DNA from 2 places in the Salicibibacter cibi genome. Region 1 is predicted to be linked to the other one. Evidence: riboswitches for the same ligand, from Rfam matches in the RefSeq annotation. Region 1 holds a riboswitch; the other holds the start of a gene.
The links. A riboswitch is a leader RNA that binds a small molecule or an ion and turns the genes downstream of it on or off. The one in region 1 is predicted to bind glycine.

Region 1 (14,692 bases):
AAATATGCAAAAAAAGCCGACGCAAATAAGCCATGCCTATGGCTTCAGAGACGATGTTCGTCGAAGGTGTCCGCGATTAGCGAAAGAAGAGGGTAGGCACACGACGGGAGTAACGCACCGCGATAAGTCAAAGAGGTCAATCGCAAAACAACGGCACATCACGAAGCCTGCGATGACTGTAATGGTCAATCGGATGTTTTCCCTGTTTTTTTCATCAACAACATCTTCCAATGGATGAGATTCTCCTTTTTTCCGATATCAATTCAACTTGGGCATGGCCTTGCTCCAAAACCGGTAGTCAAATTCACCAATGGCTTGCTTCAGTCCCCTCGATCTTGAACCGGTACTTATACAGGTCCCTGATAGAGCCCTTGTCCCCGTAGTCGCAAACTCCTGATCAATCAGTATGAGAATTCTTCCGTTCTGATGAGGCTTCGCCCCAGCCAAAAATGGTATTCCCCATCTTGGAGGTTCATGAGCAATGGCAAGCAGAACCATTTCTGTACGCTTCCCATGAGAACGCCGGGGGGGCACCAAATCAATGACCGAAAATGTACGCGGCTTTGGGGGAGTTCTCGGACATTCTGATGGAGTTTCTTAACACTGGGCATGTATGACGGGCTTCCTTGCACTGTTTCCTCGCCTACAAGGACGATTCACCCATTGAGGTAACGGATGTTACAAAATTAGAAAAAAGTATTGACGATTTTTAAAAGGCAGTATATTATAAGAATAAGCGGAGTCCATACATTTTTTCACATAATCAAAGTTTTTTACGCTGTATTATCGGGGTGACTTTTACTAAAACAATTGGAGGGGTAATATGGAGGCAGTTTCTGATTCGCTGAGGAGCACTCTTAAGAAAGATATTTCACAACTTTATAACAAAGTCAATCAAGAGATGTATGGTTTAGGAGTAAAAAAGCAAAAGATTGAGTTCCTTAATAATGCCGTTGTGATATTCAGTGAACATAAACGCGCCCCAGACTTGGAAGCTCTCCAGCATCAGTATAAAGAATTAACGATCGCAGCCGATGCAGCGCTTATTTCCGAATTTAAAAAAAGACTGAAAAGGGATATTCAATATCACCTGAGTAAAGATGTCCACACCGTATTAAAGGATTTCGATCCTGAGACTGAATTTGCTTGTACGGTCATCTATTTTAAAGAAGATCGATTATAGTAATTTTCCATATGTGAATCAGGCGGCTAAGTTGAGATGGGGATGTTAGGCGATTGATTCGTCATAGTTTTCTCATAACATTTAACACGGGTGCTTATTCTCTGTTTAATCGGAGAGCTGAGAAACCGTAGGTGTAGAGTGGTATATACATATACCCTCTTTCATCTACGGTTTTTCATTGTAGACTTTAAAATTTTTAACTTTTGTAAAGTATAAGTAAAACTATGGTTTTCGCTATTAAGCATCTGGCGTAATCCAAGTTTTTCTAATAAATATTATTATCACAGAAAGGGAGTCTTTTATGAATTTAATCGTGAAAAATGCTAATATTCCGCAGGGGGACAGACAAGTATTGACGAATATTTTAGTCGATCAAGGAACAATTGTCGGCTTTGCCGATTCCATTAACGGTTTGCAAGCCGATAAGGTTGTTGATGTAAAACAAAAGTTGGTCGTTCCGGGATGTATTGACCCTCACACTCATTTTATGGAGCCGGGATTTAGTCATCGTGATACGTTTGATGCCGCCGGACGCTCAGCAGCAAAGGGTGGGCTAACTTCTCACATTGATATGCCTTGTACAACAAAACCGTCTGTACGTAGTCGCGAACAATTTCATGAAAAATTAAATGCCATTAAGGATAAGGCAGTGATTGACTTTGCCTTCTGGGGCGGCATGACGGGTGAAGATGTTCGAGAAGGATTACTTCACAACATTCAACCCCAAGTCGATGAGGGCGTTGTTGCGTTTAAAGTCTATATGACACCTTCTGTACCGACGTTTCCGCCGGTATCTGATGCAGAAATGCTCGAAATATTCCGTCATGTTGCGCCGACAGACTTACCTATCGGTGTTCACGCCGAAAACCTTGATATTTGTACATTTTATTCCAGTAAGTTGGAAAATGAAGGCCGTGAAGATCCGGTTGCCTGGTCAGAAGCAAGAGGAGTTATAGCTGAAAAAACGGCTATAGAACTGATTCTCAGTTTCGCTGAAGAAACGGACGCCCGTGTTCATGTTGTTCACATGACGTCCAAAAAAGGTGTCGAACTCGTTCGTGAAGCAAAGAAACGCGGCGTTAAAGTCACAGCAGAGACGTGTCCTCAATACTTGGTGTTGAACGCAGAGGAAGCCATGAACAAATGGGGAACATTTGCCAAAATTGCACCGCCTTTACGTGGCAAAGAAGACAATGAAGCTTTCTGGCAGGGACTTGCAGATGGCACGGTCGATTTCGTCGGAACCGATCATGCACCCTATAACATTGAAACTGAAAAGAAGGGTTCAACCATTTGGACCAGTTTCCCTGGTATGCCTGGCGTCGAACAAATGGTACCTATTCTAGTGAGTAAAGGTTTGAACAAAGGGCGCTTATCATTGTCAAGATTTGTAGAAGTGACCAGCCGAAACGCCGCCATACATTACGGAATTTATCCGAAAAAAGGTGCGATGGAGCTTGGTAGTGATGCGGATTTCACTGTGATCGATCTCGATCGTGAGTACACCATAGACAAGGACAATGTGCTCACGGATGCCAAATACACCCCATTCCATGGGATGGAACTAAAAGGCATCCCTGTGCAAACAATTGTCCGGGGTAAAACTGTGTATGATGCAGATGATGGCGGTATTGTAAGCGAACCAGGCTATGGACAATATGTTGAACGTCAAAGCATTCAACGTCTTGATCGCGAATTGAAATATGAAACGGAAAATACGTTGGGGAGACCGGTAAAGGTACAAGAAAAAGAAAAACAATTTGCGGGAGGTATTTAAAATGGACGTAAAAGGAAACAAACATGCCATCATTGTCATCGATATGTTGAACGATTTTATTAAGGAAGGGGGCGCTCTTAGAGTAGAGAATAATGAAAAAATCGTTCCAAAAATAAGAGAAACAATTGATTTTAGCCATGACAATGACATTCAGGTCGTATTCATTCAAGAAACCCATCGAAAAAACGATGCCGATTTTAAAGTAAGGCCCGTTCACGCAATTAAGGGGACATGGGGATCAGAATTTATACCCGAATTACAACCGGATGAGGACAAAGGGGATTATATTGTCCAGAAACGGCGCCATAGTGCGTTTGCATATACCGATTTGGATCTTTTCCTTCGTGAAGAAGGTATTGACACTGTCGTGCTAACAGGAAATTGGACGAACGTTTGCGTAAGAAGCACTGCCTCCGATGCTTTATATCATACGTATAACGTCGTATGTTTATCGGATGCGACATCTTCGAAAACCGATAAAATGCATGAAGCAGGTTTGGTGGATATTGGGATTTTTGGCCAGGTAATGACAACAGAGGAGTACAAAACAGCAGTGAAACAGAAATTCTCCCAGAAACAGAGAAATTAAAAAATGAGAATCATTGTGGGGGTTACCGGAGCAAGTGGATCTTTGTATGCATATACATTGATCCGCACCCTTCATCAGTTAGGCATAGAGACACACGTTATTGCAACTAAAACGGGAGAAAAGGTGTTGCAATACGAATGCGGTGTCAACATCAACGACATGAAACAATTTGCTGAGGTTCATGATGACAGTAATTTATTTGCGCCGGTTGCCAGTGGTTCTTTTAAAACGGACGGAATGGTCATTGTACCCTGTTCCATGAATACATTGGGAGCGATTGCAAATGGGATAGGCGATACATTGGTTACCCGAGCGGCCAATGTTGCGATGAAAGAAAAACGAAACCTCATTATTGTACCGAGAGAGGCGCCTTTTCATTTGATTCATTTGCAAAACATGACAAAATTAGCCGAAGCAAATGTATCAATCATGCCGGCATCTCCGGGATTTTATCACCAACCGAAAGAAATTTGGGAACTGATTAACTTTATCGTGTCACGTATTTTGGATGCACTTAATATAGATCACAAACTTATCGAAAGATGGGGGGAGAAACAATGAACCCCGTATCAATGAGAAATTTGATCGAGCGTTTAGAAAACAAAAATCTCCTCTATTGCATAAAAAAAGAAGTTGATCCTAAATTTGAGCTTGGAGCTGTCGTCAAAACAAAAGATGGAAAGGAACCATTCCTGTTTGATAGCATTAAAGGTTATGACTCTTCGATGATTGCCGGACTTGGTGGCGATCGTGAGTTAATGGCTGACAGTATAGGTGTTTCATCATCTGAATTGGTTCCATCATTGGTTGAAAGCATTGTTCATCCCATTAAAACGAATACCGTATCTTCTAATGCAGCGCCTGTCCATGAAAATGTTGTTTATCCCCCGTTTAAACTGGACGAGTATTTTCCCATTCCGACTTTTCACGCAGAAGATTGCGGTCCTTATTATGTATCCGGTGTATTAGTTGTGAAAGAACCAAATGGGGAAAAAAGATACACATCGATCCGAAGAATGGGTTTTATCGGTGACAACAGGACAAACATTGCAATTACGTCACCTGAACTACAACGTCAATATTCAATGTTTGAACAAAACAATGAACCGTTGGAAGTCGCCGTCATGTTTGGCGTTGTCCCGGCTGTCGTACTCGCATCTCAAGTCAGTACACATTTATTTCATTCGGATAAGTTAAACGTAGCCAGTGCATTACTCGGCCAATCATTGGATGTCGTTCAGTGTCGTACCGTGGATTTGGAAGTTTTGGCAGAAGCTGAAATTGTGCTTGAGGGGAGAATGTTACCTTATGAACGGGATTCAGAGGGTACGTTTGCGGAATTAGGAGGGTATTATGGAGGCGATATGCCACAACCGATTGTGGAAATGTCTGCACTAACTTATAGAAAAAATGCGATTTCGCAAACGATTTTTCCGGCCAGCGCAGAAGAGAAACTGCCAATGTGTCTGGTTCGTGAAATGACCCTTTTTAGGACTATCCGACAAGTGGTTGATGTGAAATCGGTTCACGTGACAATGGCTGCAGCCGCTCGCCTACATGCCGTTGTTCAAATTGAGAAAAAGACGGACGGGGACGGCAAACAAGCGGCAATGGCAGCATTTGCAAGTGATAAGGACTTAAAGCACGTGGTTGTTGTGGATGATGATGTTGACCTATATAATCCCGAAGATGTCGAATGGGCAATCGCGACAAGAGTCCAAGCCGACATGGATATTACGATCATGCCCGGGGGTAATGGTTCTCCCCTTGAAGCCTCCCACAATCTAAGGGGGTCACGGCAAAAATGGGTATTGACGCTACAGTTCCTTTGGACCAAAAAAAGGAATTTAGACGAGTATCTATACCGGTAACGGTTGATTTAAATGATTATTTGTAAACGAGTGAGGGGTGAGCCTAGTGAGTGCAATTGGGTTAGTTGAAACAAGGGGGTTGACGTCGGCAGTCGAAGCGCTGGATTCAATGGCGAAAGCCGCTAATATCAGCTGTCTTGACTTAAAAAGAGTTGGGTCAGGATTAATCACAGTGATTATTGAGGGGGATGTCGCTGATGTTAATTCTGCAGTTGAAATTGGCAAGCTATCACCGGACCGTGTCGGTGGAGACTTAATATCCAGTAATGTCATCCCCCGGCCACATACGGAACTTGAAAAATTACTATAGGGAGGTAGTGGCAGGGCGATGTCGGATTTTATGAAAGAGGTCGTTGGGCAAATCCTTAGTCCGGAACGTGTGAAGAGCTCCAATGACGGAGGAGAGAATGCAATGTTTCAACAAAAGAAGGAAAGCTCTTCTGTTGATGCCATTCAACGACCAAATTATCAATTACAAAACAAAAATAAACGATTGTCAACAACGTCAAACGAACGGTCATCTTCAGTTTCCAAAAAAACACACGAACCCAACGTAACGGTTATCCCAAACAACAACACGAGTAACGTATTATCCAAGTTACAAACGATGTCGCTTACAAACGGTGAAAGGGTTAATGTTTACAATCAGGGTTCTAACGGTTTAGGGCACGCCAAAATGATAGGGGAATCTAAAGCGGGAGGTGCCGCCTGGTTTTTTTCGAAGCCATCTGAAAGCTTGAAGACATTCTTTTATCGTGATCCACAAGGTTCGAGCGTAGGAAGCGTTAACTTTCCCAACTGCTATCCGAGTCAATTAGTGTATGTAAACAATGTGATCAGAGACAATCAAACGATCAAGTTTTATATGGAATGGGATAAAGACAATAATGGCGAGTTTTTACTGGAGTTATTTTATGAAGATGAACACTGGCTAAAAAGCGTCATGAACCAATTGTTCCAAAAATTAAACCGAAATACGATGAAACGTTATGACGTATTTAACATTGACTATCCGAGCACATGGCTTTCCAAGCAACTAGGCATCATCGATACGGTCGAGGGGCTATGTTTTATTGAAGGGCTTCCTTATTACAGTAACGTTGCGCTATTGGATTATTTATTGAAGGCAGTTCCAAATACAACAATTAACTATTCGATTGAAAACGAATATTTACTCGTTGCAGGAAATCAAGCTGACGTTAAAGAAGCCGAAGCCGTATTCAGAAAAAATGGGGGTCAATTTATAGGATGATTCGTTAAGCTATACTTGTAAAGGAGGTGGACTTAATGATCGCACTCGGTTTAATTGAGTCGATCGGCTATACAACAGCAGTATCTGCAGCTGACGCGGCAGTGAAAGCAGCTAATGTTGAGATTCTTGGCAGCGAGACGGTTATTGGTGTTAACGGTGCTGTCGGTGTCACCATTCATTTAAGCGGAGATGTTGCAGCGGTTACCTCAGCGGTTGAAGCCGGCACGAGCGCCGGTGAAAGCGTCGGAGAGATTGTTTCATCACATGTCATCCCGCGCACGCATTCAAATGTTAAAGACGAATTACTTGATAAGTTCATGAACAAAGCAACTGGACAATCGAAGGACGGACCAAAAAAATCGCAAGAAAATGTGCCGATTAGTCAAGGCACGGAAAAGAAAGAAAAGTCTGCGAGTGCAAAAGCAAAGGAAAATCAGGGCGATAACGCAAATGACAAAAATGGTAAATCAAATAAAGCTTAAATCAAGGAGGTCATCATAATGGGTGAAGCCTTAGGATTGGTCGAAACAAAAGGTCTTGTCGGTGCGATAGAAGCAGCAGATGCGATGGTAAAGGCAGCCAATGTAGAAATATGCGGATACGACAAAATCGGTTTTGGTCTCGTAACTGTCATGGTGAGAGGTGACGTTGGCGCTGTAAAGGCAGCGACTGATGCCGGAGCAAATGCTGCGGGACGAGTTGGTGAACTGATTTCGGTCCATGTCATTCCACGCCCTCACAGTGAAATTGAACGCGCTCTACTCTCCAAAGGTGAATAAACATGAAACAAAAAAGGCAAAGTGCTGTTGTTACCTACACTTTGCAGGCACTTTTACAAAAAAACAAAACAGAGCCAGAACTGCAGAAACATCCGCAAATCCTGGCTCTTCTTTCTCATCATATGATCGGAATGGAACGAGGGTTAGCTGCATTAAAGCTATTAAAAGCAAGTGGAACGACTATCTATATAAGTATGGAAGACTCTGTGTTAAAACAATACAGTAGAGAGGATATCCATGCATTAACAGGCATTGATGCATTCGTTCCGTATTATGGATTAGATGCCTTAAAGGAACGGTTTTCATCTTTTTTTATACCAGTTTTATCATTTTCGCTTATATCGGATATACTGGCTTTTAACGAAAGCCGTGCATTCGCCCATATTATTTTATGGAGTTTGTTGAAAGGAAAAACAGTCACTGCCTTAGATATTGGTTCAAACCCTTATCATTCTATGTGGGCTCAAAACGGATTAAATCACGGGACGCCTTTTTTAAAAAATGAAATGAACAATCAAATGCATAAACTCCAGAGTTACGGGATTCAATTATTTTCAGATGAACAAGATGTTAATCAATTTTTCCATTCTAGATCTAGACGCAAGACGATTATAAGCGCAGAAATCATTAAACAAATGATATTACAATCAGACGATAAGGTTTTTATCGATTCAAGTACGGTCATTACCCCGCTTGCCAGAGATTTAGCCTATGAAAATAACATTCAAATTCGTGAAGAATGAAAGGACACCTAATATGGAAATCGGTATTGTAGTTGGCACTGTAACGGCGACAAGAAAGGACGAAAGCCTTGTCGGTGCAAAAATGTTGGTTACACAGCCGGTGGGGATTGACGATCAACCAAGTCAATCGCAACCCATTATTACAGTCGATACGGTGGGTGCAGGGGTTGGGGAAAAAGTGATCTTCGTTAGAGGAAGTATGGCATCAAGAGCGTTTGATAACAATCATGCGCCTGTTGATGCAGCCATTGTCGGCATTATTGATATTTTGGAATGTGATTATGGGAGGGGTTGAACCAAATGGAAGCGGAAAATTTCAAGGAAGCGATTCAGCGTCGTAAATTGATTGATGTCCTCTTGGATCAACATTTATTCGCTGATCTTGTTCTTCAGGGCGGCTACATTATTAATACGGTCACAAGAGAAATTTATCAGGCAGATGTCGCTATTAAGGATGAATATATATTACTTGTCGGTGATGTGAAAGATTTGATCGGAGCATCGACAACGATTGAAGATGTAAGCGGAAAGTTCATTAGCCCCGGGTTTATAGATTCACATATGCATTTTGAAAGTTCGATGTTAACGTGCACGGAATTTTCAAGGCTATCGATCCCGACGGGGACGACGACATTGGTCGGCGATCCGCATGAAATTGGAAACGTCCTTGGCGTTCATGGAATGCAGGAAATGATTAAAGAAGCGAAAACATTGCCGAACCAGATCTATTTCACTGTCCCGGCTGCTGTTCCTGATGCTCCCGGGTTAGAGACGGCGGGCGAAGAAGTCACTGCTAAACATATGAACGATTTATTGAATGATGAAAATGTACAAGGTATCGGTGAAATTCAAAGTTTTAGCAATATCAATCCTGTCTATCAAAATGCCCCCGAGCTCATCGATGATTTAGTAGCAGCGGTTTCCTATGCCAACAGCATTGGGAAAACGGTGGAAGGCAACGCCCCGGGACTGTTGGGTAAAGAATTGGCTGCACATATTATTAGTGGGGGCACTCATATTTCTTGCCATGAAACGACAACAAAAGAAGAAACCGTTGAAAAACTTCGCTATGGCGTGAGTGTATTTATGCGTGAAGGTTCTTCCCAACGTAATATGGCAGAATGTGTTCGTGCCATCAAAGAAGAAGGGCTTGATTCAAGGCGAGCGATCGTCGTTTCCGACGATATGGCTGCTGATGATCTTTTAGCGGATGGCCATATGAACGACATTATTAAACGGACAATCGCCGAAGGGATTGATCCCGTTGAAGCCATTCAAATGGCTACCATCAATCCGGCCACGCATTTTGGTTTTAAGGATGTAGGTGTATTGGCCCCGGGGAAACGTGCCAATGTTGTTGTTATCGATAACTTGAATGAAATGACCATTGATAAAGTTTATTTAAATGGAAATGCGGCAGCCGATAAAGGTGAATTAACGATAGACCTTCCTTCGTATACGTATCCGGAAAGCACGAAAACGTCAGTAAAAAGGAAAAGGGTAAAAACTGAAGACCTACACATCACTACGAATCGAAATAGCAATAAAGCCAGAGTTAGATCGATCGTTGCCATTCCCGACCAAAACTTAACAGGTGCGGAAGAATTTAATTTAAATGTTTCCGGCGGAGTCGTCGAGCCTTGCCTCCAACAGGATGTTCTCCCTCTCCTCGTTGTCGAACGCCATGGAAGGAGTAATCGAATCGGAAAAACGTTTTTGCATGGTTTCCAATTGCAAAGCGGTGCGATTGCCGAAAGTGTTGCACATGACACGCACAATATTATCGTCACCGGAACGAACTATGATGATATGGCGACAGCCGTCAACCGGGTCATAGCGATGAATGGCGGAATTGCGATGATAAACGAGGGAAGAGTGATCGGTGACTTGCCGCTAAAAGTTGGAGGACTAATCAGCGATGAACTAAGCGGCAAAGAAGTGAGTGATAGAGTAGATGAAATGTCACGCTTGGCTAAAGAAGAACTCGGGTGTGGCATACATGTGCCATTTATGCACCTATCTTTCTGGTCGCTCGTAACAAGCCCTGAGTGGAAGATTACCGACATGGGTTTAATTGATGTCAATCAATTTGAAGTGCTACCTACTGTCGTAGAATGAGGAGGATCGATTTATGAGTAATGTTAAATTAGTCGACTTGTCGCAAGAGATTTATAATGGCATGCCCGTCTTTCCCCTTCACCAAAAAACATTTATATTTCAAAACAAGACGCATGAAGAATCTAAAAAGGAAGTCGGCTTTGAATTTGCCACTTATAATCTCTTGATTAATGAACACGGTCCGACACACACTGATGCAATTTACGAGTTTGACCCGAACGGAAAGAAACTCGATGAAATGCCACTCGAATATTTTTATGGCCCTGCCATTTGCCTGGATGTGTCACATGTTTCCCCTGATGATTATATTACGGCGGGTGACCTTGAAAGGGCATTGCAAAGATCAGGACAAGTGCTGGAAAAAAGGGATATCGTCCTTCTGTATACCGGTCATTATGAACGGGCATATGGAACGGATGAATGGCTTACACGCTACACGGGGCTGAATATAGAGGCCGGAAGATGGCTTGGAGAAAAAGGTGTCGTTAACATTGGCGTCGACGCGCCGGCACCTGATAATCCTAAAGACTCGAAGTTTTCTGGGCATCTGATGTGTCGTGAGTATGAAATGTCTAATACGGAAAACTTATGTAATTTAGACAAAATTGTAGGGAAACGCTTTTTATATTTTGGGTTGCCATTAAAGATTCGCGGAGGGACGGGGTCACCGATACGGGCAGTTGCCGTCTTTTTGGAATAAGGATAGGGAGGTCAGATATATGGTTTATGGCACAGGGGTTCGAGAAGAAATTTTCATTCCTCCTTATGAAGGTAGGAGTGCAGAACTAAAGGCCGGAGATGAATTAATTATCATTGATGTCGAAGGTAAGCAGGTGGGGGATTTTGTTTGTTTTAATAAACATGACATCGATGAGTATGTTTCTCCCGTTCATATGCGTGCTTCATTAAGCAGCATTCGTCTCAAGCACGGGGATGGATTATACAGTAATAAACGACGACCGCTCATGGAACTCGTCAAGGAAACGGTCGGGAAACATGATTTTTTCTTCCCCGCCTGTGATTATTACAGGTATAAAGTCGATTTTGATGACGACGAGCATCCGAATTGCCACGACAATTTGAAAAAGGCCCTTGAAACCCATGGGATACATCCGGCAATCATACCTGATCCTATCAATTGGTTTATGAACAACGTGCTTGATGAATGGGGAGATTATGACATTCAAGAACCGCTGTCGAAGCCCGGGGATTATGTGTGGCTAAGGGCGAAGGAAGATGTTGTCATTGCATGTTCTACGTGCTCGCAAGATATGGAGGCCGTTAACGGCTGGCAAGTCACACCGTTAAAAATGCAAGCGATAGGGGGGAGTATGTGAACGCGGAACAATTTTTGAAAAGGTTGCTAAGGGTCAATTCCTCTAATCCGCCGGGTAATGAATCATACGTTTCAGAACTTCTTGTAGAGCGCTGTGAGAAAAGCGGATTACCTTATCAAATAACAGAGTTAGGGGAGAACCGAAGTAACTTTAGCATTCGGCTTAAAGGAAGAGATCGTCGTGAGCTCTTCTTTTGCGGTCATATGGATACGGTTTTACCCGGGGAACAAAAATGGGATTACCCACCATTTGAAGCAGAGCAAACGGGGAATAAACTATATGGCAGAGGGGCTTCAGACATGAAAAGCGGCCTTGCTGCCATGTTTTTAGCCGTGGAGTCACTATATTTACAAAACGAAGAACCGCCTCACGATATTGTATTTCTTGCGACAGCGGGGGAGGAAGTGGATAGCTGCGGGGCGAGAACGTACTTGGATGACCATGATCTGTCGAACACTGCAGCAATGGTCATCGGTGAACCGACACGAGAGAAAGTCGTCGTCGGTCATAAAGGTGCATTATGGGTTGAAATTATCACGTTCGGGAAAACGGCACATGGTGCGATGCCGCATCGAGGGATTAATGCCATTGAACGGATAAGAGACGTCATGGCCATCCTTGATGAATGCCGACTGGATTGGAAAATTACCGGTGCCCCCCTTGGGGAAAGCAGTTTATCGATTAATAAAATTGAAGGCGGCATGCAAACAAATGTTATTCCGGATCAATGTCATATATATGTCGACATTCGAACGATCCCGCCTCAGTCCCACGATAATATTTTTATGGAATTAAAAAGGAAATTAACCGATTTGTTTAAAAAAGAAAACGATGACTCAACTTTTAAAATGGAGACGTTACTAAACAGGCCTGGCATCTTGACTGAATCGTCAAGTCAAATCATTCAGACCGCAAAAGATATTAAGGCTACTGACGACGATGTTTACGGTGTTTCATACTATACGGATGCAGCCGTTTTGAATCCGGAAAGTAAGATCCCTACACTTATTTATGGCCCCGGAGACGAGCAGTTGGCCCATCAACCGAATGAATATGTGAATATTGATGCTTACTTGCGGTCGATTGAGTATTATAAAAGGTTGGCTCTTACATTTGAAGCATAGGAATTTGGGCAATGTCATAGAAACGTGTGTAAATATAAAATTTAAATAATTGTCAAATAACCATTGCCTTATAACCTCTTGTTTGTTAAACTAATATCAAATATTGATATTTGCGAATGAAAATTGTGGGAGAGATCGACATAAGTGTTGACACCGAAGGGGCAACATTCACATAAATACCTTGTGAATGAATCTCTCAGGTAAAATGACTGCAATGGGACGCATCTCTGGAGAGCGCATAAGCCACCAAAGGGGTAAACTCCGTCACGGGGAGTTGAACTCTCAGGTAAAAGGACAGAGAAAAGGTGTATACACCTTTTCTCTGTCCTTTTTTATGATCTGTCCGAAAGGTTTACGATATGCATTATTAACATGAATCAGGATGGATTTCGATGAGTTTAAAGAGCAAGTCTCCAACCGTTGGAATATGAAGAAAGATGCCAATCGATGGTGGGGGAATACCCGTCATTTGCAAAAGTGCATATGCCGATGTGGGGATCGAGGCTGTTATTGCTAAAGACCGCAACGGATGTAAGTTGGCTGAAGAGATTGAAGCGGATGTACTCATGGTTTTAACGGATATTGACTATGTTTATGTAAACTACGGGAAAACAGTTGAGAAAGCTTTGAAAAATCTTTCTGTTGATAAATTGGAAAAATCGAAGAAGGTCACTTTAGTAAAGGGAGCATGGTCCCAAAAGTTGAGTCTGCACTGTCTTTCGCCAAAACCGGTGGCACCTCCATCATCTGCGCTTTGGATAAGGCAGAGGAAGCCCTGCAGGGGAAAACCGGCACAATCATTACTGCTACTGAAAAAGGCGTCACTGTTGGCTAAATACAGAGAAAAAGTGACTGTACAGTTGTCTCTGTTCTTCGATATTATGCGTTGAAGGGAAAGGATGTGATCAAATGGGGAAAAAAGAAGCGCATGTTCGCAAACCGGATTGGCTAAAAATAAAATTAAATACAAATGAATCCTATAAAGGCCTTAAGAAGATGATGCGCGAAAAGAAATTACATACGGTCTGTGAAGAAGCGCGCTGTCCAAATATTCATGAATGCTGGGCAGTAAGAAAAACGGCCACATTTATGATCCTCGGGGATGTATGCACGCGCGGGTGCCGATTTTGTGCGGTGAAAACCGGACTTCCCAATGAACTTGATTGGGGCGAGCCGGAACGAGTTGCCGAGTCCGTGGAACAAATGGGCTTGAAACACGTCGTTATTACGGCTGTTGCCCGTGATGACCTTAAAGACGGAGGTTCACGGGTGTACGCAGAAACAGTTCGCGCCGTCCGTCGCCGCAATCCGCTTACGACGATTGAAGTATTGCCTTCGGATATGATGGGGTTGCACGACAATTTACAAACGCTCATGGAGGCTCGCCCGAATATATTGAACCACAATATTGAAACGGTCCGGCGCTTAACGAAGAAAGTTCGTGCACGCGCGACGTATGATCGTTCTTTGGAATTTCTTCGCTATTCCAAGGAATTGCATCCCGATATTCCGACGAAATCAAGTCTTATGATCGGCCTCGGGGAAACGCCCGAAGAAATCGAAGAAGTCATGGATGATTTGCGTGCCCACGATGTGGATATTATGACGATCGGACAATATTTGCAGCCGACGAAGAAACATTTGGATGTGCAAAAATACTACACACCCGAGGAATTTGCGCGGTTTAAAGAAATTGCTATGCAAAAAGGGTTCCGTCATTGTGAGGCAGGACCCCTCGTTCGTTCTTCTTATCACGCCGATGAACAGGTTAATAAAGCACAGGTATGGCAAGAAGCCGCCAAATACCAAGGCAACGAGGTCTCTATATAGTATATAGAAATCTGATGAGATAAGAATGTTTAAATAATTTTTAAAATAATGTTGCATTAAGACAATTGCTTTGCTAAGATAATAACAAA
Region 2 (14,692 bases), 1.5 Mb from region 1:
GAATATTCCCTTCCACCACAACAGTGATGGGGAATCCCGCTTTTTCAACATTCAAATGTAAATCCTTGCGTGTAACAGGGTGGGATTCTTCCTTGAGCACAACACTAAGGTCTCCAAAAGGCTCAAGAATAGCATATTGAATGTTTTTTATGTTTAAATATCCTTTGCTTCTGAGACTTGAAAGCAACTCAATTAAGGAATAACGGGTTTTTTTTAAATTTGACTTGATGATTTTTCCATGCTTGATGAAAATCACAGGCTCTCCTACTACTAAGTAATGAAATTTTCGAAGTAGGCTTAATCTCGCCATAAAGTAGTGCAAGCTCCCCACAGTGATAACCCCAAGATTGCCTGGCCCAGGGTATTTATTTCAATGGGAGATGTAGCAATGATAACCAAAAAAAAGACAGCGACTAAGTCATGAGGAGTGATTTGTGAAAAAGCGGAATGGCCAAACATGCGAATGATGAATAGGGTTAAAAGGAATAGGACAATAATTTCAACAATGAACAATGAAGCCACCTCGAACGTAAATACGATTTCGTCTCCATCATAGCGTTTGTGCATATAACCATTTTATACAGAGGTCACTGAAACGACCTCAACGATTATTAAATGAAATCTAGTCACCAATCGCTCAAATTATTTTAGAAAACTTGGCATTTCGCCAAGGATGGCGAAAGTCAAAGGTCTTTCCTACATACGAACATTTATACTTTCTGATAGTGTAAATAAAAAGAGGGAGCCTCCGCAAGCTCCCTCACCTTCTTACATACATCTATATTTTATCATATATAGCAGTAATAATGGTTGGGATGGCAGGATTCGAACCTACGCATCATGGAGTCAAAGTCCATTGCCTTACCACTTGGCTACATCCCAGTCTACATACATTATTATAGGCAGCAAAAAAAAGTTTATACTTTTTTTGCGAAAAAAGAAGGAAAAAAATTTTTGTTGTCGAATAGTGTTATTGTGAGAGAGCCCCTTGACGATAATCAGGGAGGTGCCCGATTGACGACCACACAAGGAGAATGTACGAAACTCTTCCGCTTTGCCTACGAAAGTTACGCCACAGATATTCATTTCCATCCCTATCCCGCCTACACTATAATTTTGTTCCGGATGGAAGGCGACTTAAAGGAGATACGCCGTATTCCCCGCGCAGATGCGGATAAAATGGTGGCGCACCTGAAATTTCAATCCGGGATGGATATTGGTGAACGCCGTCTACCTCAAAATGGTTCGCTGATGCTTCAACAGATCGGGCGGTTATCCGTACGGTTATCAACCGTACCGATTGGGGAAGGGGAGCGCCTCGTCGCCCGTCTCCTTCCTGCCAATGAAGATGTTGCATTGGCGCAACTCCCGCTTTTGGAAACGACTTCCCGGGACCTACATGCGTTGGCTGAACGCGAGCATGGGTTAATTATTTTTACCGGTCCTACAGGTTCGGGAAAAACCACGACGTTGTATGCCCTCCTGCATGAAATTACCAAACAAACGAATCGCCATGTCATTTCCGTGGAAGATCCGATTGAAAAACCACGCCATAAGTTTACGCAAATGCAAGTGAATGAACAAGCGGGTCTTTATTATGCAGAGGCATTAAAAGCAGCGCTTCGCCATGACCCGGATGTATTAATGATTGGAGAGATCCGGGATGAACAAACAGCAAAGATAGCGGTGCGCGCGGCGATGACCGGTCATCTCGTGCTAACGACCCTTCACACACGCAACACGAGTGGCGCTCTCGTGCGATTATTGGAGTTTGGCGTGCCGGCGAATTATTTATATGAAAGCATAGCTGCCGTCGTTGCCCAGCGCCTTGTGCATGACGAGCGCGAACAGCGAAAGGCGATCTTCGGCTTTTTGGCGAATGAACCGTTGCAATCGTTACTCGATGATTGCGTGCAAAACATCCCGCTTTTCTATGATGACGGTTTGGAGAACCAACGCATGGAAGGGATCGCACTCGGCTATTTGCCAAAGGAAGCGGGGCGTCTCAATCATGCTTAAACGCAAAGATAAATGGAAAGCGATCAATAAAGCCCGTTTTTTCCTGAACGTAGGACGCTTGTTGCAAAGAGGGTACACGTTAAATCACGGGGCGCAATTGATGATGTACGGAGAGCGTCCGGAAGCGCGAGCGACGGTTTCCTCATGGGTTGCAACGTTGCAAGAAGGGCGGCCGTGGGCAGAGTCGTTAGATCTCTTAAATATCCCCTCAGATATTCGTGCCTACTTGTACTTTTCCGAACGCTACGGCATGCTATCCCAAGGTTTTTACTACGCGGGCCGCATGCTTCAGCAAAGAGAGCGCTTCAAAGATAAAGCGCGTAACCTCGCAAGATACCCGATTCTTCTTATCTGGATTATCGCCACGCTTTTCCTCTTTATGACGTTGTTTGTTTTCCCCCAATTCGAAGAATTATTCATGACGATGGACATGGATTACCCGGCGATCACGACGTTTGCTTTTGCCGTTTTTCGAGTCCTTCCATATGTTTTTGCAGTTCTGATCATGTTAGCGTTTCTTTTCTATGTTTATTATCAACGGAGGTTTAAAAAACTAAAAGCTTTTCAACAAATGAATAGAATCCGGCAAATTCCCGGTGTCAAGCCTTGGATCAACTTGTATATTACGTACACGGTCAGCTTGCAAATGAGCCAACTTTTAAAAGGCGGGTTGAGTGCGCATGATGCATTGCAAGTGTTTGTCAAACAGACGCAAATGCCGTTTTTGCAAGCGGAAGGAGAACGTTTACAAGCAGAATTAAACGAAGGCAAAAGCTTACACGCAGCGATTGAAAACGCGTCTTACTATCAAAAAGAATTTGCCGACGTTATCCGTCACGGACAAGCGGCAGGCCAATTGGCTGAAGATCTCGTCCAATACAGCGAGATGCTTTGGGAAGAGCTTAACGAACGCACAACAAAAACGACGGTCATGATTCAACCGATTTTGTTTCTTGCTATCGGCGGGTTTATGTTATTGCTATTCCTGTCCATATTCGTGCCGATTTTTCAGTTAATTTCATCATTGGATGGAGTGTAAAACAATGGCTACAAACGAACAGAATCTATTGCGGCGAATCCAACGCTTGGAACGAAAATGCGACAAGATGGAAGCCCGCATGATTTATTTGGAAAAATGTATCAATTGCTTGGAATATCAACAACATGACGATACCAAAAAACTGGTCACACTCGTGTACAACCGCAAAGGAGGAGGCACACGGTGAAAAAAAAGGATGACGGCTTTACGCTGATCGAGATGATGATCGTTTTGTTAATAATTTCCATATTACTGCTTGTCGCAATCCCAAACATGGTGCAAAACAGCAACGTCGCCCAAAGCAAAGGCTGTGAAGCAACCGTTGATTTGGTGCAGGCGCAAGTCGGAAGTTACATGGTAGAAACGGGCGATTATCCCAGCAGTTTAAGTGTTTTAGTCGACAACGATTATGTGGACAGCGTTACATGTCCGGATGGAAGCCGTTTGAACCTCGATGATAATGGAAATGTCAGCGCTAATGAATAACAACGAGTATGGCCACACGCTCATGGAACTCGTCGTCGTTTTGCTTATTTTCTCGATCTGCTTAGGCATACCGACACTCTCCTATGTTCAGCAAGACGAAGGGCGGGAAATGGAGGCGTTTGTTTCCGAATTTGAGCAAGATCTCCATTATGCCCAACAACAGGCGATGGGGAAAACGGTTAATGCTCGGCTCGATATCCAGAATGCCACGGGCAGTTATCAAGTTGTGGTAGATGGAGAAACCATGAAGCGTGTCCCGTTTCCGAAGCATGTTTATTTTCAAGGCGTGTCGATGTCCCCGGAAACCATTCGTTTTCGACCGAGTGGGAATACGGACGATTCCGGTGAAATCGCAATACGAAGCAGCGATCAATTTTACCGTGCGATGTTTCTCGTTGGTTCCGGGAGGTTTTACGTTGAAAAAGTTGAAAAAAATAGCTGATGGAGGATTTACGTTAATGGAGGTCATAACGGCTCTTTTGCTTTTATCCGTAGCAACGGCCGGCATCATTCCTTTAGTATCGATTTTGTATACCGAACGGGCGGAAGTGCAAGCGGAGCGCGACGCTTATCGCATCATCGAGCGAGTGGGCTACGAGCTTGAGGATCACGACATTGAAACTGTTACGGTTGCCGATACGTCTTATGTTGTTCGTAATGAAAACGGAATGACCTGTATTTATTGGCAAGGGCCGGCAGGGAGGGAAAAGGATTTATGTCTCGAGTTTCCTCTGTAAACGACCGGGGCTTTACACTTTTGGAAATGGTCATTGCTATGTTTTTGTTCTTCATTGTGATCGCGGTAGTCCCTGTCTTTTTGCAAACGGCGACTTCCCCGGGTTCAGACTTGTCGCGCAATGATCAGGAAATCCAGACCTGGTTTCAAGAAATCTCAAAAGAGACAAAATATGCGCGTGGCTATGCAGTCGAACAAAACAGGTTGATCATCACGGATATCGACGGTGTAGAACGCAGCTACAGAAGAAGCGGAAGCAGTTTGATCAGAAGCGGAAGAATCGGCGGCCATTCGGTTTTGCAAAATATCGACGGATTTCATGCCCAACTTGTATCGGACGGGGTGATGATTACCGTTGACGCGAACGAGAAGCAATATAAGAAGTGGTTGCGTCCGACCAGGGCACCCGAGGAGGAAGACATTTGGATCAAAAGGGAGCTATAATGCCGTTTGTTCTCGTTCTATGCCTTGTAATAGCCGGCATGGTCGGTCATCAGGCTGTGTTGCTCACATTCGAACGGGAAGGCTTAGAGGCCCAGCGAATGTTTATGGTCGCAAATCTGTTGTTGGAGAAAGGGGAAGAGCAATGGTGGGAAGCATATAGAGACGATCGTACGTCGGACAGTGGCTTTTGGGAGTTTGAAGAGGGTACCGTTGATTATCGCTTGTCCTCGGTAAACGGAAGCGATTATGAAGTGGTGATATTGAATGCGGAAGTCGACGGGGGCGGGAATGTGCAGCATTACTACTACGTAAAAAAAACCGATAGTGAAAATGGAAAAAAGGACGAATGAAATAAATGACGGCGCTGATCAAGGTCAGCGCTGTACGTTTATTTGCGCTATTGCCCGCGCCGTACAAAACCTTAGCCAATTTCGCATGGAAAGTGTTGCATTCATGATCCGGATAAAATAAGAAATAAACGGGCAAGCTATATACCAAAAGGAATGGAAGGAGTGCCCATCTCATGAATCCAAACCCTTATTTTAAATACCTCGTTGAATCCTTTTTACGCAGGCTTGACCGATTTGCCGCTCCAAAAGAGATGAGCCGAAAACAGCGGCGGAAGTTAAAGAAAAAAGAAAAATCGCGGTTATTCACTGTATTCGGAGCAATTCCCACTGCGATAAAAATTAGTATGCGCAAATCAAGGTGACAAATATTTGTCGTTTTGTCACGTGAAACAGGAGAAAGTAATTTACAATTGATCCATCACTCATATATAATAAGAACAGGAACATGATGAGAAGTGGAGGAGGAAAATAAGATGAGTCGCATGTACCGTGTGATGGCTTTTTGGACAGGGGTCTTCGCCGTATTATTTTTTGTGGGAGAAATGTATGAAGTGTCCCTGTTATTCTTTGCTAATACGGCGGCATTCGTAGGGCTTGGTTTTATGGGGCTTACCGAACGCACATATTTATACATATTCGGTGCTTACTTAACTTTATTTATGGTTGGCTTTTCTTACTATACGATTTTTCTCATGGAACCAACCCTTGGTCATTAAAGCATGACCATGAAAGGCGGCTTCTTTAACCGCCTTCTCCCTATAAACCATTAAGGAACGGATTGCCGTCCATTTCGGCGGAAATCGTTGTAACCGGTCCGTGGCCACAAGCAACAGTTGTATCTTCCGGGAGTTCCAAAAGTTTTTGATGGATGCTGCTGAGAAGGGTGGTTTCATCGGCGCCGGGGAGATCGGTGCGTCCGATGCCGCTTTGAAAGAGGACGTCGCCGGAGAAAACCGTGTCGGTAGGTTCGTGATAGTATGAGACACTTCCCGGTGAATGGCCCGGGGTTTCAAATATCCGAAAAGCAAAAGGGCCTACGGTTAAGCTTTGCTCGCTGTCGATTAAATGCTCGGCAGGACGCGCGGTTATACCTTCGGGACTCATGTTGACCGAAAGATTTTTCGCGGGATCTTGTAACCAGTGCGCTTCACGTTGGTGAAGGTAAACCGGGATGTTAAACGTATCGCGGATATGGTCAACGGCACCGATGTGGTCAAAATGTGCATGGGTTAAAAGAATGGCAAGGGCTTTTAGGTTTTCTTTTTTCAAGGCAGCTGCAAAGGACTCGCCGTCCCCGCCCGGATCAAAGATAACCGCTTCCCTTTCTTCGTTGTAAAGGACAAAGGCGTTGGTTTGTACAGGGCCCAACGGGGCTTGCTTCCAATTCATCATGAAAATCAACTCCTTCTTAAATCTATAAACCATTGTACATGAAAAAATGAAAGAAACGAAACATAAGCAAAGCGTATGTATGGACATCATTGATACGAAAAGGAGAGAATGGATATGGCAGTGGGATCAATCGTTACGGCAGTGGCTGTTCTTTCGGTTTTTGCTTTTTTCCGTGAGTTAAAACGAAGAAACTTTATCGGGGTCGGATTTTCGGCACTCAGCATTCTTGTCTTTGGTTTTTTTGGTTTAATGACTTTGCTTGTAAGTGGAGCACCGGAAATGTAGAGGAACACTCGTCGCAATGACGGGTGTTCTTTTCTAAAGATTGGAGAGTTAGAAGTTAGAGGCTGGACAGAGAGGGTTTTTCTCACTTCTAACTTCCAAACTCTCATCTAGTGTTGAGTGGTTGAATTACTCGGTCACCCAGTATCGGGCAAGGTCCGTGTCAATCGACCGCAAGCAGCCGCCCATCGATCTATTTTCGGCGATCACCCAGATTTCAGAACGATAGAAGCCTGTGCAAAGAAGGGCAACCCAAATCAACCCGTGCCTCAGTGGCCTTTGCAGGTGCGACCTTTTATTTCAGCCATGCTGTACTAGTATGTATCCTTTCGCAAATAAAAGATGCCACCGTTAATAAAGGTTAGCTCGATCGCCGGTTGATATTGTTGATGGATCGCTTCTTTTTCCAAGCTATATGCATCATCGTTTTCCTTATCGGACGTTTCATAAAAGCGATCGAGCAAGGCTAAATCGTCTTCCATTCGATTGGTGGCTTCATTAGCCCAAGCGTGTTTTTGGTTGCGAATATCATTGAGAAGGTATTTTTTGATTCTTTGTACGGCGCTCATCGGTTGAATCAAATGGGCCATTGTAAACGTATAATCGGGGATCGCAGAAACGAGCGGGAGTGGCGCCAGTCGTTTCATGAAAAGATCAATGGTTTCCCCGCTAATTAATTGAATGCCAAAGCTGCGGATGATATCGCGTCTGCGGTGGCAAGTGTAGGAAATGCGCACGTTTAACCCGAGCCAAGGGTATAGGGGCGTCTGGTTTTTTTCATGATGATTTTCGTAAAGCCGTGTGACTGCGCCCTTTTCAGCAGCGGAAGAAAAAATTTGATGAAGACGGGGAGAGCCGAAATGCACTTTTTCTGCAGAAGGTGTATCAGCCCTTATATCCGTAGACAAGTTCAATTTCAATGGTTTCGGTTCCCCGCCGGTTTTTTCTAAATAATGCCAGTAAAATGGGCGGTTCATGAGCTCGAGATCGAGCATTTTATTGAGTTGAACTTCCAGTTTGGACGGTGTGTTTTGTAACAGCCCTGCTCCTCCGGCGTGAAAAAAACGGCGAAGGTAGTTATGAACTTCTGCCTGTTCCATGTTGATCTCCCTCCTGATTCATGAGCTCGGTTAAATGATGAAATTTGAGCCGTGCCTCGCCTTCTGTGCCGGAATCCAGAGCATCCTCTACGTATCTTTCCAATTCCTGTCCGGAATAGCGTTCCAAAATGTCGTCCAAACGCCCGATGACGCCTTCGAACATATTGATTTTTTCATAAAGGAGGTTGAGGATGCGTGCTTCTACTGTATTTTCAATTGCGTAATTCGTAATGTGTACATCATGTTCTTGGCCGAGGCGGTGAATCCTTCCAATGCGTTGTTCCACGCGCATCGGATTCCAGGGAAGGTCATAATTAATCATATGGTGGCAAAATTGTAAGTTTAACCCTTCGCCGCCGGCTTCAGTGGCAATCATGACCGGGACGTGATCACGAAAGAGCATGCGCATCCAGTCTTTTTTGCTGCGTTTAAATCCGCCTCTAAACGGGACCGATTTTATTTTATGTTGGGCAAGAAACCACTGCAGGTAGAGTTGGGTTGCCCGGTATTCCGTGAAAATAATCGTTTTTTCCGAAGAAGCCCGGAGTTGTTTCAACATTTGCTCCGCTTTTGCATTTGTTTGGATTTCATGCATGGCGTGAACAACGGGAGTAGCTTGTGCTTCGTTTAACATCCCGTTTTTCATCATGTTTGAAATTGTCACCCCCAAGGCTTCTTTGCTGGAACATGCTTCCCTTTGTAACGTCGTTAATGAAAAACCGTGGAGGTCTTGCACTGTTTGTTTTAAATCGCACACGGCATCATACATGGCGCGTTCTTCTTTCGACATTTCCACGTTTACATTTTCAACATGCCGATGAGTCCAGGACACGTTCGTATTGTCGCGGCGGTTGCGGACCATCACGTTTTGCACGAGTTTCTGAATGTCTTCGGTTGCTTCTGTATCGTTTTTGTACTTGGCTTTAAAGCTTTTTTCATCGCCAAGATGTCCGGGTTTCAAAATCGAAACGAGGTGAAACAGTTCTTCGATCCGGTTTTGCACAGGGGTGGCGGTACATAGTAAACAAAAGCGTTTTTTCAGCGCTTTGATGAATGCATAGTTTTTCGTGTTGGCATTTTTTAACTTATGTGCTTCATCAATAATGATCATGTCATAAGGTTGCTCGAGTACGATTTCCCGATGGGGGGAATGTTTGGCGGTGTCCATCGAAGCGACGACGACATCGCACCGATCCCATACATACGTTTTCTTTTGGGAGACGGCAGGAATGTAAAATTTTTCATTAAGCTCTTGCGTCCATTGATTCACCAGGGACGCCGGGGATAGAATAAGCGCCTTTTTGACGAGGCCTCGTATCATGTATTCCTTTAAAACAAGACCGGCCTCTATCGTCTTCCCAAGCCCTACTTCGTCAGCGAGGATGGCTTTCCCGTTCATATCTTCAACGACACGCCTTGCTGTCTCAAATTGATGATCATACAAGGAAAGTTCCGGCAAATGCGTGGGAGCGACGAGTCCGTCGAAGGATGGGACCGCTTTGTGCGTTTGTGCTTCATAAGCAAGTTGATACATTTCCCATGAAGACCATGGGCCTTCATGATGCAATGCTTGTTTAAATTGGTCCTCCCAGTCGGCGGAGAAATGGATATCTATGTACATAATTACCCCTTTTTCCCTTTATTTTTATTTTAAAGTATAAAAAAGATTGGCAATGGATAAATGACGTGCTACACTAAATGCAACAGGCTTTCCTAACTATGTTAGTGTGTGAATGTGGAGCGTTTTTATACATTGGAATAAGCGAATGATGACAGAGGGAGAGACCGTTCTTCCCAGAACGGCGCCGAAGGAGCAAACCGGAATGGTGAATCTCTCAGGCACATGTACTTCTGTTTGACGCGACTCTGGAGAGCGCCCTCGCGGCCACCAACGAGGACAATTTTTGCCAAATGCGGCGAAAAAGAAACTTTCTGGTAGACCGACAGAGCTTTTCAACGATAAACGTTGGAGAGTTCTGTCTTTTTTTATCTGCATGGTGCAACGAAGGCTTTCGTCATAAAAGCTTTGTGAAGACCAAGTTTTCTAATAAATATAAAAAGGGGAGATTGACTTGACAGAAAAGCGGCGCACCATTCTTTATGATAGGCATGTGGCGTTGGGGGCGAAGATGGTTCCGTTCGGAGGCTTTGAAATGCCTGTCCAATACGATTCCATCAAAGCGGAACACCGTGCGGTGCGGGAGGCGGTTGGCCTTTTTGATGTTTCCCATATGGGGGAGGCATTGATTGCAGGGGAATCTGCATTTAACACCGTACAAACAATCTTGACGAACGATGCTTCCAAATTGGAAGTGGGCAAAGCTCAGTATTCATTGATGTGCAATGAAAATGGCGGAATAGTGGACGATTTTCTCGTCTATCAAATGGGACCCGAAAAATACATGGTCATCCCCAATGCCGCCAATCGCGAGACAGATATCGCTTGGCTCAAGCAACACGCGCAAGCGGGTACGACGGTGACGGATGTTTCCGATGATTACGCGTTGCTTGCGCTGCAAGGCCCGAAAGCGGTTGAGGTATTGCAATCATTAACAGATGAAGACGTGGGGGCGATCGGTACGTTTCGCTTTCAGACGGACGTAGCTGTTGACGGCCGAAGTGCAATCGTGTCCCGTAGCGGTTACACCGGGGAAGACGGGTATGAAATCTACTGCGGGACGAAAGATGCCGGCGCTATTTGGGACGCGTTGCTTACCGCCGGTGAAAGCGTTGGCATTAAACCTTGCGGGTTAGGTGCCAGGGATACGCTTCGTTTTGAGGCTCGCTTGCCGTTGTACGGCCAAGAACTTACGGAGACGATCAGCCCTTTGGAAGCAAAGCTCGGCTTTGCGGTGAAAGTAAACAAAGACGCTGATTTTATAGGGAAGAAAGCGCTGGCAGCAGAAAAAGAACATGGACCGGCTCGTAAGATTGTTGGCATTGAGATGATAGACAAAGGGATTCCGCGCACGAATTATCCCATTTTTGATGACAACGATAATGAAATCGGACATGTTACTTCCGGGACGCAGTCACCGACGCTCGGAAAAAATCTCGGTCTTGCGATCGTGAAAACGGAGTATGCTTCCAACGATACCGAAATTATCGTAGATGTCCGAAAACGCAAACGAAGAGCCAAAGTGGTACTGACGCCGTTTTATTCCCGATGATAAGTGTTGGGATGCAGATGGATAAAAGATAACTGGAGGGATTCAAGATGGAAAAAACCCATCGCTATCTACCGATGACAAAAAATGATCGCCGGGAAATGTTGGAGACGGTGGGAGCGAGTGACGTTCCCGAATTATTTTCCGATATACCGGACAACGTCCGTTCCCGGTCGGAATTGAACATACGACAGGCTTTGTCGGAGCGAGCACTTGTCGAGCATTTCCAATCGTTGGCTTCTAAAAATGAAGCGGTGAAAGATTACCCTTCCTTTCTCGGTGCCGGCGTATATGACCATCATATCCCGTCGACGGTGGACGCGGTCATTTCACGATCCGAATTTTACACGGCATATACGCCGTATCAACCTGAAATTTCGCAAGGAGAATTGCAAGCGATTTTTGAGTTTCAAAGCATGATTGCAACCCTCACCGGCATGGAAATTGCGAATTCATCGATGTACGATGGCCACACCGCCCTTGCCGAAGGAGCATTGATGGCCGCCACCCAGAAGAGAATGAAAAAGCAGACGATATTGATCTCCGAAACCGTGCATCCGGAAGCAAGAGACGTGGTGCAAACGTTTGTGAACGGTCCGAGGCTTACCTTGAATACGATCCCAAGCAATGCAGGAAAAACAGATGTCCAATCGTTAAAAGATATGCTTCATGATGATGTTGCCGGTGTTGTTGTGCAGTATCCGAACTTTTACGGAACGATCGAAGATTTGAAAGCACTTCGTGAAGCGGCAGATGCCGTGGATGCGTTGCTGATCGTAAAAAGCAACCCGCTTGCGCTCGGTGTCCTCGCTCCACCCGGTGAATTTGGAGCGGATATCGTCGTAGGCGACACCCAACCGTTTGGCATTATGGGGCAGTACGGCGGTCCGCACTGCGGTTATTTTGCCACGAAAAAAGCTTTTATGAGAAAGGTGCCGGGCCGACTTGTCGGTGAATCGGTCGATGAAGAAGGGCAACGCGGATATGTGTTAACGCTCCAAGCACGCGAGCAGCATATTCGACGGGACAAAGCCACCTCTAATATATGTTCCAACCAAGCATTAAACGCACTCGCTTCGTCGGTAGCCTTGGCTGCATTCGGGAAACATGGCATTAAAGACATGGCTGTGCAAAATATGCAAAAGGCCCATTACGCAAAAACGTCTTTGCAGGCCGCCGGCTTTAGCCTCGTGTATGACGGTCCGCATTTTAACGAATTTGTCATCGACGTTGGTTCTTCGGTAAAAGACGTAAATCAAGCGTTATTTTCCAAGGGAATGATCGGCGGATTGGACTTGGGTCGCTTTAATGGGGAACAAGATCATCACATGCTCGTTTGCGTGACGGAACTGCGCACGAAAGCGGAAATCGATCAGTTTGTGGAAGCGTTAAAAGAAACGGCAACCCAATAAGACGGAAAGGAAGTGACATCCCTTATGAAAAGGAAAGGACAAGCGCTCATCTTTGAATTAAGCAGAGAAGGCCGCAGCGGAGCATCGTTGCCTGAAAATGACGTTCCGGAGGTCGATGTGGAAGCGTTATTACCGGATGATTATGTGCGAAAAACGGAACCTGAACTTCCGGAAGTGTCGGAGCTACAGCTGATGCGCCATTACACGGCACTGTCAAAACGAAATTTCGGTGTGGATTCCGGCTTTTATCCACTCGGTTCCTGCACGATGAAATATAATCCGAAAATCAATGAAGTGATCGCCCGGATGCCGGGCCTTGCCCACCTTCATCCTTATCAGCCGGAATCGCACGTGCAAGGGGCACTGCAATTAATGCACGAGTTGCAGGAGTCGCTCGCTGCGATCACCGGCATGAAAGAAGTTACGTTACAATCGGCAGCCGGTGCCCACGGGGAATGGACCGGGCTCATGATGATTCGCTCCTTCCATGAAGCGAACGGAGATTTTAACCGTACGAAAGTGATCGTCCCGGACTCTGCGCACGGTACGAATCCGGCTTCGGCAAGTGTGGCTGGCTTTGACCCGGTGACGGTTAAGACGGATGAACGAGGACTCGTTGATATGGACCATTTGCGGGAAGTGACCGGTGAGGATACAGCAGCATTAATGCTTACGAATCCGAATACGCTCGGACTCTTTGAAGAAGACATTGCGGAAATGGCTGAAATCGTTCACGGCGCGGGCGGCAAGTTATATTACGACGGTGCCAATTCCAACGCGATTTTAGGAAAAGCAACGGCAGGAGACATGGGCTTTGACGTCGTTCACATGAATTTGCATAAAACGTTTACCGGCCCGCATGGCGGTGGCGGCCCGGGAAGCGGCCCCGTCGGCGTGAAAACGGAACTTGTTCCATATTTGCCCCGGCCATTGCTTGTGAAAGAAGACGGGCAGTATAAATGGGATTATGACCGTCCGAAGTCTATTGGGCGCATTAAACCGTTCTATGGCAATTACGGCATTAATGTCCGTGCCTATGCGTATATCCGTTCCATGGGGCCGGACGGCCTGCGCCAAGTATCTGAAGACGCCGTTTTAAATGCCAACTATTTAAGAAAACGGCTGGAACCTTATTACGATATTCCTTACCCGCAATATTGCAAGCATGAGTTTGTTTTATCGGCAAAACGGCAAAAGAAACTGGGTGTGCGCGCGCTTGATATCGCCAAGCGTTTGCTCGATTACGGGATGCATCCACCAACGATCTATTTTCCGCTCAATGTGGAAGAGTGTATGATGATCGAACCTACCGAAACGGAAGCGAAAGAAACGCTCGATGAGTTTGCGGACGCAATGATCGCGATTGCCAAAGAAGCAGAGGAAGATCCGGATCTTGTACTGGAGGCGCCGCATGAAACGGTTATTTCTCGGCTTGACGAAACACAGGCCGCGAGAAAGCCGGTATTGACATATTTGGATCAATAGTTAGAAACGGCTCATCATCCTATGGTGGGCCGTTTTTTAAAGGAAACATTTTTAATGGGCGAAGGCTATTGGGAATAAATGTAATCCTGTTTATAAAAAAGATGTGCCGCTTTTATACCATTGGATGTAGTTTGGGTAGTTCGTCTTAAGGGTATTTTTATAGTAAAAAGCGGTATAATTCTTTTTGTGATCGTGTGATCTATCAGTGCTTAGTTTTAATTACATAAAGGAAGGGAAGACGCTGTGTTTTATGTCCATCACTTATAAATTCCCATTTGCATTAAAGCCAACAACTCCATCACATGTTTATTTAGGGCCTAACTTGGCTGCAGAAATGACGAGGTATTTTGGTAGTAGTCCTAGTAACCAAGTTCAAATGAGGCAGAAACAAAAATATGTAAATTTTATGATTAAGGATTATCTGAATAGCAGAGAATATATGATTAACCAAGACTACGGTGGCTTTTTTAAAAAACAGGGATGGGGAGTTTATGACGAAAAGGATAGGAAAGTTGCTCATCTGAAAGTGGAATACTCTATGTTACGTCTTAGGCTTGTTGTCCAATGGGGAAATACTCAAATAAGGATTAAGTTTAAACTTTTTCCTAATGAAGCAGAAATTGAACAGAAAATAGACGGAGAATATATAAACGTTGGTTCAACAATTGTTTCACATGTCTTTGGCAGGCAAATTGAAGTAGATCGAGATGCAGCGGATAAAACCGAATTGGAATTTGGACAATTTATGGCTATCATTCATACAGGGTGGTGTTGTTCTGG

Region 2: it holds a riboswitch for glycine, as region 1 does, so the genes downstream of both, gcvT (glycine cleavage system aminomethyltransferase GcvT) here and HUG20_RS14715 (amino acid kinase family protein) in region 1, are expected to answer to the same signal.

The regions. Positions count from the first base shown of each region.
Region 1 is NZ_CP054706.1:2,959,637-2,974,328, reverse strand. It holds gene HUG20_RS14790 (Na-translocating system protein MpsC family protein) at 824-1,183, shown strand; gene HUG20_RS14785 (dihydroorotase) at 1,485-2,960, shown strand; gene HUG20_RS14780 (cysteine hydrolase family protein) at 2,962-3,549, shown strand; gene HUG20_RS14775 (UbiX family flavin prenyltransferase) at 3,553-4,110, shown strand; gene HUG20_RS14770 (UbiD family decarboxylase) at 4,107-5,420, shown strand; gene HUG20_RS14765 (BMC domain-containing protein) at 5,467-5,730, shown strand; gene HUG20_RS14760 (hypothetical protein) at 5,749-6,672, shown strand; gene HUG20_RS19600 (BMC domain-containing protein) at 6,708-7,154, shown strand; gene HUG20_RS14750 (BMC domain-containing protein) at 7,173-7,451, shown strand; gene HUG20_RS14745 (hypothetical protein) at 7,454-8,194, shown strand; gene HUG20_RS14740 (EutN/CcmL family microcompartment protein) at 8,208-8,489, shown strand; gene HUG20_RS14735 (adenine deaminase) at 8,495-10,312, shown strand; gene HUG20_RS14730 (cyclase family protein) at 10,326-11,012, shown strand; gene HUG20_RS14725 (DUF1989 domain-containing protein) at 11,032-11,649, shown strand; gene HUG20_RS14720 (M20 family metallopeptidase) at 11,646-12,773, shown strand; glycine riboswitch at 12,890-12,995, shown strand; glycine riboswitch at 12,998-13,074, shown strand; gene HUG20_RS14715 (amino acid kinase family protein) at 13,211-13,663, shown strand; gene lipA (lipoyl synthase) at 13,683-14,603, shown strand.
Region 2 is NZ_CP054706.1:1,461,639-1,476,330, forward strand. It holds gene HUG20_RS07465 (DUF421 domain-containing protein) at 1-310, opposite strand, end outside; tRNA gene HUG20_RS07470 (tRNA-Gln) at 808-882, opposite strand; gene comGA (competence type IV pilus ATPase ComGA) at 1,015-2,019, shown strand; gene comGB (competence type IV pilus assembly protein ComGB) at 2,012-3,058, shown strand; gene HUG20_RS07485 (hypothetical protein) at 3,063-3,245, shown strand; gene comGC (competence type IV pilus major pilin ComGC) at 3,242-3,544, shown strand; gene comGD (competence type IV pilus minor pilin ComGD) at 3,525-3,986, shown strand; gene HUG20_RS07500 (type II secretion system protein) at 3,961-4,281, shown strand; gene HUG20_RS07505 (prepilin-type N-terminal cleavage/methylation domain-containing protein) at 4,260-4,724, shown strand; gene HUG20_RS07510 (hypothetical protein) at 4,703-5,074, shown strand; gene HUG20_RS19960 (YqzE family protein) at 5,248-5,436, shown strand; gene HUG20_RS07520 (DUF2626 family protein) at 5,548-5,790, shown strand; gene HUG20_RS07525 (MBL fold metallo-hydrolase) at 5,831-6,463, opposite strand; gene HUG20_RS07530 (DUF2759 family protein) at 6,581-6,751, shown strand; gene HUG20_RS07535 (YqhG family protein) at 7,063-7,848, opposite strand; gene HUG20_RS07540 (DEAD/DEAH box helicase) at 7,826-9,469, opposite strand; glycine riboswitch at 9,615-9,709, shown strand; gene gcvT (glycine cleavage system aminomethyltransferase GcvT) at 9,921-11,018, shown strand; gene gcvPA (aminomethyl-transferring glycine dehydrogenase subunit GcvPA) at 11,066-12,427, shown strand; gene gcvPB (aminomethyl-transferring glycine dehydrogenase subunit GcvPB) at 12,452-13,912, shown strand; gene HUG20_RS07560 (hypothetical protein) at 14,163-14,692, shown strand, end outside.